Regions from separate parts of the Streptomyces sp. NPDC047079 genome, predicted to be linked through region 2. Evidence: riboswitches for the same ligand, from Rfam matches in the RefSeq annotation. Region 2 holds a riboswitch; each other region holds the start of a gene.

Region 1 (4,951 bases), on a different contig from region 2:
GCTCCGCGGGGACGGCGACGACCGCGAGGTCCACCGGCTCGGGGATCTCGCGGACGGACCGGTGGGCGGGCACCCCGTCGAGTTCCCTCAGCTCGTCGAAGGCCTTGTTCACCGCGTACAGGCGGCCGGTGAACCCGCCGTCCCTGAGGTTGCCGAGGATGCTGCGGCCCACTCCCCCGGGCCTGCGGCCCACGCCGATCACGGCGACCGAGCCGGGCGCGAGCAGCCGCTGCACCGACCGGGCCTCGGCCCGCTGCTCCCGCGCCCGCTGCACCGCCAGCGAGCGGTCGGTGGGCTCCAGGTCGAACTCCAGGCGTACGACGCCGTCCTCGAAGCTGCGCTTCTGCTGGTACCCGGCGTCCGTGAACACCTTGATCATCCTGGAGTTGGCGGGCAGCACCTCGGCGGCGAACCGACGGATACCGCGCTCCCTGGCGACCGCCGCGATGTGTTCGAGAAGCGCGGACGCGACCCCGCGTCCCTGGTGCGCGTCCTGCACGAGGAAGGCGACCTCGGCCTCGTCGGCCGGCGCGGAGGCGGGCATGCCGCCGGCGCCGATGCGGTCATAGCGTACGGTGGCGATGAACTCGCCGCCGACCGTGGCCGCGAGTCCCACCCTGTCCACGAAGTCGTGGTGTGTGAAGCGGTGGACGTCCCTGGCGGACAGGCGGGGGTACGGCGCGAAGAAGCGGTAGTACTTCGACTCGTCCGAGACCTGCTCGTAGAAGCTGACGAGGCGCTCGGCGTCGTCGACGGTGATGGGTCTGATGCGCGCGGTGCCACCGTCGCGCAGCACCACGTCGGCTTCCCAGTGGGCGGGGTACTCGTGCCGATCCGACGCGGTCTGCATGGGCCCCAGAGTACGGCTCGCGTCCGACAACGGCGCGAGGCAGGCTGGGGAAGCCGAGCGGGGACCGTCCAGCATCCGGACCGGCACGGGAGGGGACTTCCGCACGGCCCGGAAACGCTTCATCATATGGAAAACTGGTCTAGACAACCCTGAACACCTGAAGGGCAGCAACACATGGCTGAGCGCCGCGTCAACGTCGGCTGGGCCGAGGGCCTCCACGCCCGCCCCGCCTCCATCTTCGTCCGGGCAGCCACGGCCTCCGGGGTCCCCGTGACGATCGCCAAGGCCGGCGGCAACCCCGTCAACGCCGCGTCCATGCTGGCGGTTCTCGGCCTCGGCGCCCAGGGCGGCGAGGAGGTCGTCCTGGCCTCCGACGCGGAGGGCGCGGACGCCGCGCTGGACCGCCTGGCCAAGCTGGTCGCCGAGGGGCTCGAGGAGCTTCCCGAGACGGTCTGACCCTTCGGACACCACGGTTGCGGAAGCCGCGTCGCGCCCTCGGGGCGGACGCGGCTTCCGCCGTCTTCGGGCACCGGCCCTGAGGTGTTCGGCGCCTCCGTGCGGGCCCTCTCCGGTGACTGCCCCTCGGCCCGGCGCCCGCGGAATATGGCGCCGTCACGAGAAATTACGCGCGGCACACGGAATTCACGCATGCCGGTTTTACCGGGCACGCGGGAACAGGGCAGCCGGAATAGGCTTCGCCGAATACCCCTCTTTGTATACGGCGCCTGTGTTAATACCGGGAACCGGACGCGTTTACGGTGTGTTGCGAAGCCCTCACACGCTCCGCGCGGTCGCCCGCGCCGGGGAAGCGCAGCCGGTGCGCGACGGTCATGCGCTCGGTGTGCAGCGCCGTGATGGCGCGCGCCCGCTCGCTGTCCCCGCGCGCGACGGCGTCCACGATTCCGCCGTGCTCGGCCCAGGACTCCACGGGATCGACCGGCGCCTCGACCACGTACATCCAGCCGATCTTGTGCCGCAGCTGGGCGAGTGTCGAGGTGAGCACGGGGCTCCCGCAGGCCTGCGCCAAGGTCTCGTGGAACCAGCCGCCCAGAGACCGCAGATCCTCGCTGCCGCCCCTCCTGGCGCGCTCCTGGCCCAGCCTGACCAGGCCGCGCAGCACCTTGAGGTGGGCCTCGGTGCGGCGCTGGGCGGCCCGCGCTGCCCCCAGCGGTTCCAGCAGCATCCGCATCTCCAGAAGGTCGGCGGCCTCCTGCTCGGTGGGTTCCGCGACACACGCGCCCGCGTGCCTGCGGGTGACGACGAAGCCCTCGGCCTCCAAGGTGCGCAGGGCCTCGCGCACGGGGACGCGGGAGACGCCGTAGCGGCGGGCGAGGAGCTCCTCGGTGAGCCGGCCGCCGCGCTCGTAGACACCCGCGACGATGTCGTCACGGATCGCCGTGCATACCGAGTGCGCCGGAATACGCATGACCGACCTCCGCCTTAATACCCGTGAAACGTCGACGGTTGACGTGTGTCCCGCCGACTCTATTGCAGCTCGCCTGAATTTCCGACGGCGAGCCGAAATCCATGGATATTTTTTGGACAGACAGCAGTCCGAAACGACGACGACCCCGGCCGATGGGCCGGGGTCGTCACATACGGGCGCGCCGCACGGCGGCCCGCTGTCAGACGTTCACGCCGTGCGATCGGAGGTAGGCGACAGGGTCGATGTCCGAGCCGTACTCCTGGGTGGTGCGCGCCTCGAAGTGGAGGTGCGGACCGGTTGTGTTGCCGGTCGCCCCGGAGAGGCCGATCAGCTCTCCCGGGGTGACGCTCTGGCCCACGGAGACGCCGATGGAGGACAGGTGGCCGTACTGCGTGTAGGTGCCGTCGTTCATCTTGACGACGATCTGGTTGCCGTACGCGCCGCCCCAACCGATCTCGACGACGGCACCCGAGCCGACCACGTGCACAGGCGTGCCCGTGGCGGCATGGAAGTCGATGCCGGTGTGGGTGCCGGAGGACCACAGGGAGCCGCCGGTCCTGTAGCCGGTGGAGACGTAGGAGTGGAGGATCGGCGCCACGTACGCGGTCAGGCGCCTGCGCTCGGCCTCGCGGGCGGCGCGCTCCTTGGCCTCGCGTTCCTTGCGCGCCTTCTCCGCGGCCTGCCGGCGCGCGGCCTCCGCGGCCTTCTTCTGCTCGGCGGCCTGTTTCTGGGCGGCGGCCTGGGCGTCGATCTTCTCCGCGACCGAGTCGCCGAGGCTGACGGCCCGGATCAGTCCCGTCTCCTCGACAGGGTGCCCGGCGGCGAAGGCCGGGGCGGCCAGGGTGCCGATGACGCCGGTGGTGGTGAGCGCCGCGACACCCACGGCGTTCGCGGTCGTACGCCGCATGCGGCTGGGACGGCGGTGCTTCCCGGTGGCGCAGGTGAACGCCATGAAGTGGCTGGTCCTTTCCTTCCCTCTCGCCTACCGGGTTAGCTGACGGGTTCGGAGCAGGAAGGTCTCCTACGGGCTGACGCCCGATTCACCCCAGGGACTGCATGGGCCCCGCCGGCCGCGAAGGCGGCGACAGGAGGGTGGGTCCCCGGCTCCCCTGGCTCGCGCCGTACGGGGACTCGGCGATGGCTGTCCGGTGCCGCGGATGCGGCGCACTGCCTGACGGACAGCCCGACAGACGCTAAAAGGAGCCTCTTTCGGTCGGCAAACCGATCAGGGGGTTTGTAGCGCATCCCACAGGGCAGAGAGGCAGCCTCCATGGCAATACGGACAAATTCCTCGAGAGGGGGCCCGGGTGACGGAAGGCGTCACCCGGGCCCTTCTGAGCGTCGCGGCTCCGGACGCGCGGGCAGCGCCTCTACTCGGCCCGGACGACGCGCACTTCGCCGATGCCCAGCGCCTTGACGGGCTCCTCGATCTGCGCGGCGTCGCCCACCAGAACGGTCACCAGCCGGTCCACCGGGAAGGCGTTCACGACGGCGGCCGTGGCCTCGACCGTGCCTGTGTCGGCGAGCTTCTGATACAGGGTCGACTGGTAGTCGTCCGGCAGGTGCTGCTCGACCTGGTCCGCGAGCGTGCTCGCGACGGCCGCCGCGGTCTCGAACTTCAGCGGCGCCACACCCACCAGGTTCTGCACGGCGACATCACGCTCGGCGTCCGTCAGCCCCTCGGCGGCGAGGGTGCGCAGCACCTTCCAGAGGTCGTCGAGCGCCGGGCCGGTGTTCGGCGTGTCGACGGAACCGCTGATGGCCAGCATCGCGGCGCCGGTGCCGTCGGGCGCGGAACGCAGCACCTGGCCGAACGCCCGCACCCCGTAGGTGTAGCCCTTCTCCTCGCGCAGGACGCGGTCCAGGCGGGAGGTGAGGGTGCCGCCGAGGCAGTACGTACCGAGCACCTGTGCGGGCCACACCCGGTCGTGTCGGTCCGCGCCGACGCGGCCGATCAGCAGCTGTGTCTGGACGGCACCGGGGCGGTCCACGATGATCACGCGGCCGGTGTCGTCGGCGGTCACCGGGGGCACGGGGCGCGGCTTGGCGGGTGCCCCCGTCCAGGCTCCGAGCGTCTCGCCGAGGAGCTCGTCGAGGTCGACGCCGGTGAGGTCGCCGACCACGACGGCGGTGGCCGTGGAGGGCCGCACATGGCGCTCGTAGAAGGCGCGGACCGCCGCAGCGTCGATGTTGGAGACCGTCTCCTCGGTGCCCTGACGCGGGCGCGACATCCGCGAGGACGCCGGGAACAGCTCCTTGGAGAGTTCCTTGGCGGCGCGGCGGGCCGGGTTGGCCATCTCGTGCGGGATCTCGTCGAGGCGGTTGCGCACCAGGCGCTCGACCTCGCTGTCGTCGAACGCCGGCGACCTCAGGGCGTCGGCGAGCAGCCCGAGTGCCTTCGACAGGCGGGAGACGGGCACTTCGAGGGACAGGCGCACACCGGGGTGGTCGGCGTGCGAGTCGAGGGTGGCGCCGCAGCGCTCCAGCTCGGCGGCGAACTCCTCGGCGGAGTGCTTGTCGGTGCCCTCGGAGAAGGCACGCGCCATGATCGTGGCGACGCCGTCGAGGCTGGCCGGCTCGGCGTCAAGGGGCGCGTCGAGGAGCACCTCGACGGCGACGACCTGCTGGCCGGGGCGGTGGCAGCGCAGCACCGTCAGGCCGTTGTCGAGGGCACC
Region 2 (4,951 bases):
CGGCGCCGGGGGCCGCCTTGTCGCCTTCCTGCGCCCGCTTCTCGGCGCCCCGCGCCGACTTCTCGGTGCCTTCGGCACGCGCCTTGCCCTCGTCCTTGAGGTCGTCGCCCTGGGTGACCTTCGTGCCCTTGGGCGGCGTGAAGTCGAACGTCGACGCGGCCGGCTTGGTGAACGACACCTGGGTGAAGCCCGCGTCGACGACGGCCGCTCCACCGGACGCCGGGGTAAGGGTGAACTTCAGCGGCAGCCCGGTAGTGGCGTCGACCGCGATGCTGATGGCGCCGACCGTCGTGCCCGACTGCTTGGGCTTGATGAGCAGCTTGTAGGCGTCCCGGCCCGCGACCTGCGCGGTGCCGTCGACCGTCACCGACGTCGTCTTGTCGGCGGCCTTCAGAGCCTCCTCGGCGAAGTCCTTCGGCGTGGTCGGCACGTCCTCGGGCGCCGCCTTCGCACCCTTGTGGTCGCCCGCCCCGGTCGCGTGGTACGCCTCGTTCGACGCGCTGTCGTAGGCCCACACCTGGTCGCCGTTGCGGATGACGCTGTACTCGGCGGCCTTCTCGATCAGGGAGACCTTCTGCTTGTCCTGGCCGTCGGCGGCGACGCGCAGGGTGTGCGTGCCGGAGGCCAGCTCCAGCAGCTTGGAGGTCGGGTCCGCGGCCGAGCCCCCCTTGTCGCCCGCGCCCTGCGAGAGCGCGCCCGAAGCGAGGCTGCTCTCCAGACCGCCCAGGTTGGGCAGCCCCAGGTCCGTGCTGACCTTCACCGTGCCGGACATCTGCTGGACGTCCGACTTTGCGATCTTCTCGATGAGCTGCTGGGCGCTGATCTTCGGAAGGTCGGGGTCCCCGGATCCGGCGAACGCCGGAACGAGCCCGATGGTCGCGGCCGCCACTCCCACCACTGCGACCGGGACGACGTACCGCGCGGCCGTGCGCCGCCCGTCGCGTACGTCCTCGGCCTCGCCGGCGGGCGTGCTGCCGTCGGATTCGTACGGTGCCATGTGTGCCTTACCTCCGTCATCGGCGGCGGCCTACCGTCCCTGCCCTGGTCCACCCCTGTGCCGCCATTTTCACCCGAACTCCTGTGAGGTGGTGTTGTCCATCTGACCAAATCGGCCGGGAACAAGCGTCAGACCGCGGACCCAACTCCGCGTAATCCTGGGGTATGACATCGCGGGGCGGCGACTGCTCCGAACCCGTAGGGGTCCCTCGGGCGCTGGGCCCCCTGGGCCCTGGGCGGCGACCCACTGCGGCGCATCGGAGCCCGGCTGGACCGAGGAGCGCGGGACGCGGCCGCCGAGCGGGGCCGCCCCGGTCATGGCGGCCCCGGTGGTGATGAGGGCGGTGCGGCGCTTCGCGAACGTGGCATCCGTCCGCGTGATCGCCAACCGTGTGGCGCGGGCCACAGTCACGGACAGCCCTCGGTGATCGAGAGCGCGGATCGAGCGAGGGGCGTCAGCCGGCCCGGTGCACCACCGCGTCGCACAGTTCCATCAGGGCCGCCTTCGCACCGCACTCCGGCAGCGGAGCCAGGCCCGAGCGGGCGTCCTCCACATACCGGACCGTGTCGCGGCGCGCCTGCTCCAGGGCCGGGTGAGCGCGCAGGCGGGCGAGGGCCTCGGCATGCCGGGCGTCGTCCGTGAGATCGGAGCCGAGGAGCTCGCACAGGGCGATGTCCTCGGGCAGCCCCATGCGCTCCGCGCGCTCACGCAGGCGCAGGATCGGGAGGGTGGGGATGCCCTCGCGCAGGTCCGTCCCGGGCGTCTTCCCGGACTCGTGCGAGTCCGACGCGATGTCCAGGACGTCGTCGGCCAGCTGGAACGCCACGCCCAGCCGCTCGCCGTACTGCGTGAGCACGTCCACGACCGTCTCGTCGGCACCCGACATCATCGCCCCGAAGCGGCACGCCACCGCCACCAGCGAGCCGGTCTTGCCGCCGAGGACGTCGAGGTAGTGCTCGACCGGGTCACGGCCGTCCCGGGGGCCCGCCGTCTCCAGGATCTGGCCCGTGACCAGGCGCTCGAACGCCTCCGCCTGGATCCGGACCGCCTCCGGGCCGAGATCGGCCAGGATGTGCGAGGCCCTCGCGAACAGGAAGTCACCCGTGAGGACCGCGACCGAGTTGCCCCAGCGGGTGTTCGCGCTGTCCACCCCGCGCCGCACCTCGGCCTCGTCCATCACGTCGTCGTGGTACAGCGTGGCGAGGTGGGTCAGCTCCACGACCACGGCCGAGGGCACGACTCCGGGCGCGTACGGGTCGCCGAACTGCGCCGCGAGCATCACAAGCAGCGGCCGGAACCGCTTCCCGCCCGCACGCACCAGGTGCTGCGCGGCCTCTGTGATGAAGGGCACCTCACTCTTGGTGGCCTCGAGCAGCCCCTCCTCGACAGCGGCCAATCCGGCCTGGACATCGACCTCCAGAGCCTGCTCCCGCACGCTCAGCCCGAACGGCCCGACGACGGTCACGTGGGGTCTCCTGTCTGCTGACGTCTGCTGACGATCACACGGTCGGTCTCAAGGACGGCCACTTGCTCGATGGCGTCGCCCGTCGACGCGCTCATCGAGTTGTCGATCTGTCGTCGCCATCACTCAAGTCAGCGTATCCGGTCACGTTTCGATCACCACGAGCGCCCACTGTTCCAGGCCGGGCGGTATCGGATCACGAACGGAATGTGCCTGATCATCTGATAGGAACAGATATTCCCCCACATACCCGACAATCACCCCTCACGCCGGAACCGACCTCCTTACGCCCGGGCACCCCCCGCCCTCCCCTGCGGACGTCACCCCCGTTCCCTCTACGGCTGCCCGCCCCCGCGCGCCGCATACACCGGCCAGGCATTCGAGTCGGCCTCGCGGCCACGCCCACCCCCCTCGCCCGGGAACCTCCTTGCCGGGCAACGGAGTCAAGTCCGGACGAAGGGCACTCACCCACCCGAAACGCTCCACTCAAGACACACGACATGTGACCGTTTTACCCCAATAAACCCCCTATGTAATTAACCATCGATGACGACCGCGAAGACCAGAGTGAAATAGCTCACGTCCGCGGCAGACGGGGCATTAAGGGCGTGTCACCAACTACCCCTTTGCGAATGGCAACTTGAACTCCGCTCGACAAACTGGATCACCGACCTTATTCCCCCATTTCAAGGTCAATTCGGAAGGAGTGTGACTTGCAAGCTTGTTCCGGACATGTGCTCTCGCATACCTTCCCCTCGATCCGAGCGGAACGCCGAATCCTGCCGCCGCTCGGGAGCCCATCGACCACGACGGCAGGAGCGGGGGACCCAGGTAGGCCGCCGATCCGGACACCCGCCGGAACGGCTAGGGGTGAAGCCGTGCCCTCGACATCGAGGACACGGCCGGGCACCTCCCCGCCCGAACCCGACAGCTCACCTCGCAGGCGCCGGAGAGGAATGCGACATGCCCGCTTTCGCCCTGCCCGCACGCCGACGGGACCGCGGCTCCAAGGCCGCCCGTATCACCCGTGCCCTCGCACTCGCGGGGTCGGGTGCCGCCGTTCTCGCCCTGCCGGTCATGGGAGCGACCAGCGCTTCCGCCGCGACCGGTAAGCCGGCGACGGCCACCGTGACCGCCACGACCACCGCCAAGGCCGTGACGACCCGCGGCACCACCCTGGACAGCTGGATCCGTCAGTCGCTGGAGGTCATGGCCCAGCACGGCATCCCCGGTACGTACAACGGCATCTACCGCAACGTGATGCGCGAGTCGTCCGGCAACCCCAAGGCGATCAACCTGTGGGACTCGAACGCCCGTAAGGGCATCCCGTCGAAGGGTCTGCTCCAGATCATCGACCCGACCTTCGCCGCGTACCACGTGCCCGGCACGGCGTTCGACCCGTACGACCCGGTGGCGAACATCACGGCCGCGTGCAACTACGCCGCCCACCGGTACGGCTCGATCGACAACGTCAACAGCGCGTACTAATAGCCGACGGACCGCCGGCCGGCGCTGTCGGCCGGCCTCCGGTGGCCCCCGAGGAGTCGTTCGAGCACGACGGCGATGCCGTCGTGCTCGTTCGACATGGTGACCTCGTCCGCCACGGCCTTGAGTTCGGGGTGGGCGTTGGCCATGGCCACCCCATGCGCGGCCCAGTCGAACATCGGGATGTCATTGGGCATGTCACCGAAGGCGATGGTCTCCGACGGCCCCAGGCCCAGATGGGCGGCGGCCAGTGCGAGCCCCGTCGCCTTGGTGATGCCGCACGGCTGGAGTTCGACGGTGCCGGGCCCGGACATGGTGACCGTCGCGAGGGAACCGACGGACGCGCGGGCCGCCGACGCCAACTCGTCGTCCGACAGGGCGTGATGGCGCAGCAACACCTTGCTGATCGGCTCGCACCACAGGTCGTCCCGCCGCTCGACCCGCACCGCCGGCAGGGTGGGGTGCGGCATCCGGTAGCCGGGTTCGATGAGCGTGAGGCCGTCCACCCCGTCCTGGTCGACGGCCGCGTACACCTGCCCCACCTCGGCCTCGATCTTGCCGAGTGCGGTCTCGGCCAACTCCCGGTCCAGGGTGACGGAGAAGAGGAGCCGGTTCGCGCCGGCGTCGTACACCTGCGCGCCCTGCCCGCACACCGCGAGCCCCCTACTTCCGAGGTCGTCGAGCAACGGCCGCACCCTGGGCGCCGGGCGCCCCGTCACGACGAGGTGCTGTGCGCCTGCCGCCGAGGCGCGCGCCAGGGCGGCCCTTGACCGGTCGGAGAGCGTGTCGTCGTCACGCAACAGCGTTCCGTCCAGGTCAGTGGCGATGAGTGAATATGCGAGGGGTGCGGCCATGATCAGAGAATACGGATGGAACGCCCCGGCGACTCGGCGCGAACCGGACGACGTCCGGTATCCCGCGCCCACCGAACTCCCGTATGACAGAACCCGAGTTGCCGCGCGCTTCCCGAAACACGCAGGCGTACGGCCCCGTCACGCAGGTCCCCG
Region 3 (4,951 bases), on a different contig from region 2:
GGCGGGTGGTGGCACGGCCGGCGCTGGCGCAGGCCGTACGAACCGCGGCGCCGGTACCCGTGCCGGTCTGGCCCGGCTACGGGTACGGGCACGGATACGGGCACGTCCCGTGGCACCCGGCGCCGCGCCACGGGCCGACGGCGCCCCCTCCCGCGTACAACCCCTACCGCTCGTAGGGTCGCGGTGTTGTGCCGCCGACTCCGTGGTTGCGGACGGTCGTCACCGCGCTACGCCGACGCCTCCGTCAGCTTGGCCAGGTCCTCCTCCGTCAGGGTCAGGTCCGCCACCGCCAGCAGCGCGGGCAGCTGTTCCACCGTGCGGGCGGAGGCGATCGGGGCCACGACCGTCGGCTGCGCCGCGAGCCACGCCAGTGCCACCGTCGCGATCTCCGCTCCCCGCGTGTGCGCGACCTCGTCGAGGGCCGCGAGCACGCGTCGGCCGCGTTCGGTCTCCAGGTGCTTGCCCGCTCCCTGGGCCCGCGCCGAATCCACGGTGGTGCCCGGCCGGTACTTGCCGGTCAGGAAGCCGGACGCGAGCGCGTAGTAGGGAACGGCTGCCAGGCCCGCGCGGGAGGCCACGTCCTGGAGCGGGCCCTCGTAGGTGTCGCGGGAGACCAGGTTGTAGTGCGGTTGCAGCGCCACGTACCGCGCCAGGTTCTCGCGGTCGGAGAAGTCGAGGGACGCGTGCAGGCGCTCGGCGGAGATGTTGGAGGCGCCGATGGCGCGCACCTTGCCCGCCTTCACCAGTTCGTCGAGCGCGCCGATGATCTCCTCGACCGGCAGCTCCGGCTGGTCGAAGTGCGTGTAGTAGAGGTCGATGTAATCGGTGCCGAGGCGGCGCAGGGACGCGTCGGCCGCGGCCTTGATGTTGGCGGCGCTCAGCCCCCGGTACTCGGGGTGCTGGCTGACCTTGGTCGCGATGATCACGTCGGAGCGGTTGCCGCGCGCCGCGAGCCACTTGCCGATGACGGTCTCGGACTCGCCGCCCTTGTTTCCGGGGACCCACGCCGAGTAGGCGTCGGCCGTGTCGACGAAGTTGCCGCCGGCCGCCGTGTAGGCGTCGAGGACGGCGAAGGACTGCGTCTCGTCTGCGGTCCAGCCGAAGACGTTGCCGCCGAGGGAGAGGGGGAAGACCTCGAGGTCGGAGGAGCCGAGCTTACGAAGAGAACTCATGCCCTACGTCAACGCCCGCGCCGGAAGACGATATTCCGCCTGAAGGCCGTTCCACGCGACGCATCTGACCGGCGGCCCTGACGTCGGGGGGTTGTCGTCAGGACCGCCGGGGTTCGGGAGCCGACGGCGGGGGTCAGACAGGGGACGACCAGAGTCCGGGAGGGGGCAGGCGTCCGGCAGGGGGCGGGTGTCCGGGAGGGGGCAGGCGTCCGGCAGGGGGCGGGTGTCCGGGAGGGGGCAGGCGTCCGGCAGGGGGCGGGTGTCCGGGTGGAGGCCACCGGTCTCAGGGGTTGAGGCCCTTGCTCTGGAGCCACGCCATCGGGTCGATCCCGGTGGCGCCGCCGTTCGGGTGGACCTCCAAGTGCAGGTGCGGCCCGGTGACGTTGCCGGTCGCGCCCACGCGGCCGATGACGTCGCCCGTGGACACCTTCTGACCGACGGTGACGCTGATCGACGACTGGTGGCAGAACCACAGCTCGGTGCCGTCGTCGAGGGTGAGGACCGTGCGGTAGCCGTACGAGCCCGCCCAGCCCGCCTGGGTGATGGTGCCGCTGTGGACGGCCTTGATGAGCGTGCCCGTGGGGGCGGCGAAGTCGAGGCCGGTGTGGTAGCCGGAGGACCACATGGCGCCGGCGTCGCCGAAGCGCGAGGTCAGGGTGTACGAGGAGGTGGGCAGCGCGAACTGCTTGGCCAGTTCGGCCAGCCGCGCGGCCTCGGCCTTCTTCCTGGCCTCCGCCTCGGCCGCCTTCTTCTCGGCGGCGGCCTTGGTCCTTGCGGCGTCCTGAGCCTTGGCCGCCGCGGCGGCGGCCTTCTTCGCGGCGGCGGCCTCAGCGGCCTTCGCAGCCTCCGCGGCGATCCGGTCCTGCTGGGACTCGGCCTGCTGCATGATCCGGGCGCGCAGGGCCTCGCCCGCGTTCTTGGTGCCCGCGGCCGCTTCGGTGGTGCTCACGCCGGCGGTGCTCAGGACGGTGGCGGAGCCCTTGGGGGCGCTGGCCTGCTCCTCGCCGATGAGCGCCTTGGCCGAGTCGGTGACCGAGGAGAGGTCGGGCAGGGATATGGACACCGGAGGCTTGCCGGTCTGCGCGGTGGCCATGCCGCCCGCGCCTACCGCGGCCATCACGCCGACGCCCAGAACGGTGGAGCTGCGGGCGAGTCCGCCGCCGCGCTGCTTGGTGACGCGGTGCCGACCGCGGACGGGACGGACGGAATCCTCGGTGGGGTTCCACTCCTCCCAGGGGCCCTCGTCGGTGCGGGACGCGAAGCCGATCGTCTGCGTGCCGCTTGGGGCGAACGAGGTGCTCTCGGCAGGCCGGTTGGACGCCACGTGGGCGCACTCCTTTCCTTCCGTTTCGCCTACCGGGTTAGCTGACGGGTTCGGAGGGGAAGGTCTCCTACGCGCGTATACCGGCCGTTTCGACACAGCGGTATCCGCCCGATTCACCCCAAAGTGGTGGTTCCCCGGTTCCCTTGCGGGATTCGGCACACGCGCACGGAGCCGCCTCTGGTGACGGCTGGGACGACCGCGCTGCGTTATCGAACGTTAATAGACGCGGGGCCTGGATTCCAAGCGGTTCGGACAGATCCTTGACGCTCTTGGCCAGGACTTTCATGACAGGAACGGCGTAAAACGGGCGAGTTGGCCACACCTCATCTACCTCATCGGTATTGACGGTGCGTCAGTTGTTATGCGGAGGGAGGTCACCTCCTCACCCACCGTGACAACGACCCGGCGCTCAACGATGCTTGGCCTTCGAAGGGGGATCCTCGAAGGGGGATCCTCGAAGGGGGTCATGAGCGCTCGGACCGGCGCACTGCCAGCAGAGCCATGTCGTCCGTGGCCTGACCGCCGGTATGACGGGCGACGTCCTCCGTCACGGCGGCCAGCACGGCGCCCGGGGTGGTCAGGACACGGCCGGCGAGGCCCTCGGCCGGGTCGTAGAACTCGCCGCGCGCGTCCCGGGCCTCCGAGACCCCGTCCGTATAGAAGAGCAGCGTCGAGCCGGGCGGGAAGTCCCACTCCTCCGCGCGGTCGGGCGAGGTCGCGAGGTCGCTCATGCCGAGCGGCGGCGCCGGCTCGTGCGCTTCCAGTTCGCGAACGGTGCCGTCCGGGAGCAGGAGCAGGGGGGCGGGGTGGCCGCGGTTGACGATGCGGACGAGGCCTTCCTCGTGCGGGATCTCCGCGAGGACCGCGGTGGTGAACTCCTCGTGGGCGTCGGGGCCGTCCCGGCGGAGGCCCTCGCGCGACAGCGCTCGCTCCAGGCGCTGGGCGACGGCCTCCAGGGTCGCCTCCTGCTCGGCGGCCTCCCGGAAGGCGCCGGTGACGACGGCGACGGCGGCCACGGCGCCCGTTCCCTTGCCCCGCACGTCCCCGACCACGAGCCGTACGCCGTGCGGGGAGCCCTGAACGGCGTACAGGTCGCCGCCGATGGAGGCGTCGGCCTGCGCCGCCTCGTACCGGGCGGCGATCCGGAGCCCTGCGATCCGCGCGGCGGGCTCGGGCAGTACGGCGCGCTGCGCGGCCTCGGCGATCCGGCGGGCGGAGGCCAGGCGTGCGTCATTGCGGCGTACGAGCATGTTGATGAGGACGGCGGGGACGGCCGCGGCGATGGTGGTGAGCGCCTCGGTGAGCGCACCTGACGGCCCTGACGCACCGAGCCCAGCGAGTCCGAGGTGCACGGCCAGTACGGCGGCGAGGGCCGCGGCGCCGGTGACGACGGTGCCGCGCAGCGAGTGGAGGGGCGCGGCGACGAGCGGGGCGGCGGTGAACAGGGCGACGGCCGGGAAGGCGGACGGCGTCAGCCGGCCGCAGCAGACGCCTAGGACGATGAGCAGCGCGGGCAGGGCCCGCAGAAGCGCCCGCACGTGTGAACTCCGCCGGCTCTCCACCGGACCGGTACCCGGCGACCGGCCGTTTCCGGCCCCGGACCCCGGCGCTCCGGCATTCTCGGGCCTGGCCCTCGGCGGCCGCGAGTTCCCGGGCCTGCTCCCCGGCGGCCGGGCGTCTTTGGGGCCGGTCCCCGGCGGCCGGGCGTCCTCGGGCATGATCCCCGGCGCTCGGGACTCCCCGGACCTGGCACTCGTCATGACGGGATGGCCGTGGGCCGGGCCCATGGGGCGGTCGACAGGCCGGAGGCCCGGATCGCCACCGTCCCGCGCCGGACGGCCGGTGGACCGGACGCCGCCGCTGGACCGGGCACGGTCCTCGGGCCGGATACGTCCACCGGAGCAGGCACGGCCTCCGGTCCGGCGGCCGCCGGGACTGCCACGACCGCCAGGACTGCCACGACCGTCACGTGGGTCACGAGCGTCACGACCGTCACGTGGGTCACGACGGTCACGACCGTCCGGGGCGTTGGCAGATCGGCCGGGGCCGTCGTCAAGGCCCTTCGGGTCGGCCAAGCGGCCGGAGCCGTCGTCAACGCCGTCAACACGGTCGAGTCCGTCGAGTCCGTCGACGGAGCGGTCGCCCCGCCGGTCGTTGTCCTCGGGAAGAGGAGTGACGGCCGGGCCGCCGACGGTCCGGTCGTGCGGGGCGCCGGCCCCGCCGTACGGTGTTGCGGGCCTTGGCCCGCCGTCCTTCTTGTCGCACGGCTCCTCGATCCGCCACGCGCCTCCTTGCTGCACCACCCGTCCAGGCTTCCCGCAGGACGAGCGGGGGGCGACCGCTGTGGGCCGACCGGCGTACACAGCGGCGTACGCGGACAGGTGGCGAGCCGGAAAACACCGAGGGCCGGAACCCTTTCGGATTCCGGCCCTCGGCCATCAGTAGCGGGGACAGG
Region 4 (4,951 bases), on a different contig from region 2:
AGCGCCACGATCAGCGAGCAGAGGACGAGCGCGAGCAGGGCGGCCCGGCCCGTGAGCCGGGAACGGCGGGCCTGCCGTCTGGTCTGGGAGCGGTACACCCGGGCCGCCGTCTGCTCCCCGAGCAGCCGCAGCCTGGTCGCGGTGGAGAACCGGTCACGGTCCTTCACTGCCATGTCTCCCGCCTCCCCTGCACACGTGCGTACGTCCCCGCACACGGTACGGGACCGCGTACGGGGACGTACGGACGACTGGCTCGGCGGCCCTTGGCGCTCAGCCCTTGAAACGCGGGAACGCGCTGCGGCCGGCGTACACCGCGGCGTCGTCGAGGATCTCCTCGATGCGCAGCAGCTGGTTGTACTTGGCGACACGCTCGGAGCGGGCCGGGGCACCGGTCTTGATCTGGCCGCAGTTGGTGGCGACGGCCAGGTCGGCGATGGTGACGTCCTCGGTCTCGCCGGAGCGGTGGGACATCATGCACTTGAAGCCGTTGCGCTGGGCCAGCTCGACGGCGTCCAGGGTCTCGGTCAGCGAGCCGATCTGGTTGACCTTGACCAGCAGGGCGTTGGCGGCGCCCTCCTCGATGCCGCGGGCGAGGCGCTCGGGGTTGGTGACGAACAGGTCGTCGCCGACCAGCTGGACCTTGTCGCCGAGCTTGTCGGTGATGACCTTCCAGCCTGCCCAGTCGTCCTCGAACAGCGGGTCCTCGATGGAGACGAGCGGGTAGGCCGCGACGAGCTCCTCGTAGTACTCCGTCATCTCGGCGGCGGAGCGCTCCTTGCCCTCGAAGAGGTACTTGCCGTCCTTGTAGAACTCGGAGGCGGCGACGTCGAGGGCGAGGGCGATCTGCTCGCCGGGGACGTACCCGGCCTGCTTGATGGCCTCGAGGATGAGGTCGAGCGCCTCGCGGTTGGAGCCGAGGTTCGGGGCGAAGCCGCCCTCGTCGCCGAGGCCGGTGGACAGGCCCTTGCCCTTCAGCACCTTCTTGAGGGTGTGGTAGACCTCGGTGCCCCAGCGCAGGGCCTCGGAGAAGGACTCCGCACCGATCGGGGCGATCATGAACTCCTGGATGTCCACATTGGAGTCGGCGTGCGAGCCGCCGTTCAGGATGTTCATCATCGGCACCGGCAGCAGGTGCGCGTTCGGGCCGCCCAGGTAGCGGAAGAGCGGGAGGTCGCTGGCCTCGGAGGCGGCGTGGGCGACGGCGAGGGAGACGCCGAGGATGGCGTTGGCGCCGAGGGAGCCCTTGTTGTCGGTGGCGTCCAGGTCGAACATCGCCTGGTCGATCAGGCGCTGCTCGGTGGCGTCGTAACCGACCAGCTCCGGGCCGATCTGCTCGATGACCGCGAGGACGGCCTTCTCGACACCCTTGCCCTGGTAGCGGTTCGGGTCTCCGTCACGGAGCTCGATGGCCTCGAAGGCGCCGGTGGAGGCGCCGGACGGAACGGCGGCACGACCCGTGCTGCCGTCGTCGAGGCCGACCTCGACCTCGACCGTGGGGTTGCCTCGGGAGTCCAGGATTTCCCGGGCTACGACGACGTCGATGGACGGCACGAGCATCTCCTTCTTGGATGTGACGCTGGAAGTGCGGGGCTGGTGTGCCTTGCGACTAGAGCCTAACCGTCCCGGGGCATCGGCCAGCCGACCGACCGTCCCGTGGACAGGGTGACGGCACACATTGTTCCAGCACGGAACAAAGGGCGGATGGCCAAGAAACGGCGCGGAAGCAAAAAGCCCCGCTCCGGCGCGTACGGGGGAACACGCACCGGAGCGGGGAGCCCGTGGGGACGGGGGCGGCCCTCAGGCGGCCCCCACCAGGAGGGCCACGGCCGTGAGGAGACTCAGGGCCGGCCGCCGGGTCACTTCAGGTGCAGCTGCTGGCCCGGGTAGATGAGGTCGGCGTCCTCGACGATGTCCTTGTTCAGCTCGAACAGCTTCTCCCAGCCGCCCCGGACGTGGTGCCGCTCGGCGATCGAGCCGAGGGTGTCGCCCTTGACCACCTTGTACTCGCCGTCGCCCTTCTTGACCTTCTTGCCGGTCGGGGTGGTGACGGTCTTCCGGGGGGCCGGGCGGTGGGTGGAGCGGGTGGCCGCCTGCTGCTCGGTCGAGCGGGTGGTGGTGGTGCTCTTCGCGGAGCCGCCGGAGCTGCCGGAGCCGCCCGCGGAGGCCGGGGCGCCGTTGTAGGCGGCGCCGGACAGGCCCTTGCCGCAGACCGGCCAGGCACCCTTGCCCTGGCCCGCGAGGACCTTCTCGGCCACGGCGATCTGCTGCCCCTTGGAGGCCATGTCGGCCCGCGAGGCGTAGGCGGTGCCGCCGTACGCGGCCCAGGTGGAGTTGGTGAACTGAAGACCGCCGTAGAAGCCGTTGCCCGTGTTGATGGACCAGTTGCCGCCGGACTCGCACTGGGCGACGGCGTCCCACTCGGAGGCGGTGGCGGCGGAGGCGTTGCCGGCCGCCATCAGCGGGGCGGCGACGGCGGCGCCGGTGACACCGGCGAGCGCGATGGCGCGGACGGCCTTGGACGGACGGCGGTGCTTGCCCTTGCCGGAACACAGCATGGTTCGATCCCCTCACCGACGCCTGCGAGGTGAGCTGTCGGGTTCGGGCCGGTTGAGTTGCCCGGCCGCGCACCTCTCGGCGCGCGGCTCCACCCCAAGCCGCTCCCGGGCAACTCCCGGGCGCGGCACCTACCTTGGGTCCCCCGCTCCTGCCTACGGCGCTTGACGCGACGACTGTTCCCGTACGGCCGCTGGCAGGATTCGGCGTTGCGACCGTCGGGGCCCGCTGTGGCGAGCGATCACGACCGTAAGCAGTCGATCCGCCGAATTTCAAAGACGATCAGGGCTTATGAGACTCATATCTCACTCTCGCCAAACCGGACATTCGACGCGAAGCGGGGCGTGAAGTGGCCGTGTTCGGGCGGTAGTTCAGGACTCGTCCCCGGACGGCTCGGTCCGGAGCTCAAGGCTCTGACCGGGGAGGATGAGGTCCGGGTCGGCGCCGACCGTCTCCTTGTTCGCGTCATAGAGGGCGGCCCATCCGCCGCGCAGGTCAAGGGAGTCGGCGATGGACGACAGATTGTCTCCGGGGCGGACGGTGTACGAGCCGCCGGCGGTGTCGCGGGCGGCGGCGGAGCCGCGCGAGGCATGACGGCCGGCGGAGCCGTCGTCGCCACCGTCCGCGACGCTCTCGTCGGCACTGCCGCCACGGTGGCGGCCGGCACCCGAGACCTCCTCCGCACCCGCAGCCGAAAGCACTCCACTCTGCCCGGACTTGTCCGACTCGTCGCTCTTCGCCGTACCCCTGGGCGCGTCGGCCGAGCCGGCGTCGGCACGAACCCCGGCCGAGTCGGTGCCCGCCGCGGATGAAGGGGAAGAGGAGGGCGAGGGGGACGCGGAGGAAGGCGCCGAAGAGGGCGACGACGCACCCGGGTCGGAAGACCCGGACGAGCGCCATGAATCGGAAGAGCTGGACGAGTCGGACAGTCCCAAGTCCATACCGGAGCCCCGGGAGGAGGCGGATCCGCCGGAGGAGTCGCCGGCCACGCCCGTGTCGACGTTCGCGGCACTCGAGTCCTTGCTCAGACCGGAGACCAGGCCGCAGGCGCTCCAGGTGGACACGCCCCGCTGGTCGAGGATCCTCTCGGCGACGGCGATCTGCTGCGAGCGGCTCGCCTGGTCCGGGCTCGGGGCGTAGTCGAGACCGCCGTACCTCTCCCAGTCCTGCTGCGTCAACTGGAGTCCGCCGTAGCGCCCGTTGCCGGTGTCGGCGCTCCAGGATCCGCCACTCTCGCACTCCGCGACCCGGTCCCAGGTCGTACCGTCGGCCGCGCTCGCACCGGTGGCACCGAGGAGAGGGATCGCGATCGCCGACCCGGTCACGCCTGCCGCGACGAGGAGGGCCGGAGCCTGGCGGGGGCGACGGTGACGGCCGGTCCCGGAGAGCATGCGATTGCCTTTCACACGACAGCAGTGACCAACGCGGCGGCTGTGGCGTACCGCCGCGTTGCTGCGTGAACGTATAACCAGTCGATCACTTGTCACAAGTTAATGCAGCGCAGATCACGTGAAGATCACGGAGTTGAGAAAATGTCACCTCCCTGTGACGGTCGGCGTGTCCGCCACCTCACTCCGCGGCGCCGGCGGTACCGCGGTGATCTTTCTTCGGAACCGGGGCGAACTCCACGGGAAGCGTGCGCAATCCGCGCATAATGAGCCCTCCACGCCAGCGTAAATCCGCTGAATCCACCGCGAGTCGCAGGTCCGGAAGACGGGTGAGAAGGGTGGCGAGCGCGGTCTGCCCCTCCAGCCGAGCAAGGGGGGCACCGAGGCAGTAGTGGATGCCGTGGCCGTAGCCGAGGTGCTGGTTGTCGCGGCGGGAGAGGTCGAGGACATCGGGGTCGGCGAACCGCTCGGGATCCCGGTCCGCGGCGGCGAGCACCACGAGGACCGGGTCACCGGCGGCGATGTCCTGCCCGCCGATGGTGAGCGGCCGGGTGGCGAACCGCCAGGTGGCCAGCTCGACCGGGCCGTCGTAGCGCAGGAGTTCCTCGACACCGGTCTCGAGGAGATCGCTCTCGCCGCGAGCGAGGGAGGTCTTCAGGCGCGCCCGCTGGTCGGGGTGGGTGAGCAGGGCGTACATGCCGTTGCCGATGAGGTTGACGGTGGTCTCGAACCCGGCGAAGAGCAGGATGAACGCCATGGCGGCGGCCTCGTTCTCGGTGAGGTGCTCACCGTGGTCGGAGGCGCGGATGAGCCCGGAGATGAGATCCTCGCCGGGACCGGGCACGTCGGTCAGGGCCTCGCGCTTGCGGTGGATGAGGTCGGCGAGGTACCCCCGCATCTTCTTCACGGACCGCGCGACCCCGCCCCGGGGCCCTCCCCCGTGCCGGATCATCATGCCCGCCCAGTCCCGGAAGTCGTCCTGGTCCTCGCGGGGGACGCCGAGCATGTCG

What was found. Region 2 has a riboswitch for cyclic di-AMP ahead of ABZ823_RS04660 (transglycosylase SLT domain-containing protein). Riboswitches for the same ligand answer to the same signal wherever they lie in the genome.
Positions count from the first base shown of each region.
Region 1: it holds a riboswitch for cyclic di-AMP, as region 2 does, so the genes downstream of both, ABZ823_RS13980 (M23 family metallopeptidase) here and ABZ823_RS04660 (transglycosylase SLT domain-containing protein) in region 2, are expected to answer to the same signal.
Region 3: it holds a riboswitch for cyclic di-AMP, as region 2 does, so the genes downstream of both, ABZ823_RS29830 (M23 family metallopeptidase) here and ABZ823_RS04660 (transglycosylase SLT domain-containing protein) in region 2, are expected to answer to the same signal.
Region 4: it holds a riboswitch for cyclic di-AMP, as region 2 does, so the genes downstream of both, ABZ823_RS17070 (transglycosylase family protein) here and ABZ823_RS04660 (transglycosylase SLT domain-containing protein) in region 2, are expected to answer to the same signal.

Region 1 is NZ_JBEYUZ010000008.1:142,566-147,516, forward strand. Features, by position in the region: gene ABZ823_RS13965 (GNAT family N-acetyltransferase) at 1-850, opposite strand, end outside; gene ABZ823_RS13970 (HPr family phosphocarrier protein) at 1,025-1,306, shown strand; gene ABZ823_RS13975 (GntR family transcriptional regulator) at 1,581-2,276, opposite strand; gene ABZ823_RS13980 (M23 family metallopeptidase) at 2,476-3,228, opposite strand; cyclic di-AMP (ydaO/yuaA leader) riboswitch at 3,241-3,423, opposite strand; gene ABZ823_RS13985 (pitrilysin family protein) at 3,647-4,951, opposite strand, start outside.
Region 2 is NZ_JBEYUZ010000002.1:457,406-462,356, forward strand. Features, by position in the region: gene ABZ823_RS04650 (DUF2092 domain-containing protein) at 1-997, opposite strand, end outside; gene ABZ823_RS04655 (polyprenyl synthetase family protein) at 1,452-2,462, opposite strand; cyclic di-AMP (ydaO/yuaA leader) riboswitch at 3,220-3,418, shown strand; gene ABZ823_RS04660 (transglycosylase SLT domain-containing protein) at 3,423-3,947, shown strand; gene ABZ823_RS04665 (HAD family hydrolase) at 3,944-4,798, opposite strand.
Region 3 is NZ_JBEYUZ010000046.1:14,993-19,943, forward strand. Features, by position in the region: gene ABZ823_RS29820 (PrsW family intramembrane metalloprotease) at 1-176, shown strand, start outside; gene ABZ823_RS29825 (aldo/keto reductase) at 228-1,172, opposite strand; gene ABZ823_RS29830 (M23 family metallopeptidase) at 1,456-2,496, opposite strand; cyclic di-AMP (ydaO/yuaA leader) riboswitch at 2,508-2,664, opposite strand; gene ABZ823_RS29835 (PP2C family protein-serine/threonine phosphatase) at 2,961-4,058, opposite strand; tRNA gene ABZ823_RS29840 (tRNA-Met) at 4,939-4,951, opposite strand, start outside.
Region 4 is NZ_JBEYUZ010000011.1:108,680-113,630, reverse strand. Features, by position in the region: gene ABZ823_RS17080 (septum formation initiator family protein) at 1-173, opposite strand, end outside; gene eno (phosphopyruvate hydratase) at 271-1,557, opposite strand; gene ABZ823_RS17070 (transglycosylase family protein) at 1,857-2,555, opposite strand; cyclic di-AMP (ydaO/yuaA leader) riboswitch at 2,560-2,726, opposite strand; gene ABZ823_RS17065 (transglycosylase family protein) at 2,925-3,944, opposite strand; gene ABZ823_RS17060 (cytochrome P450) at 4,123-4,951, opposite strand, start outside.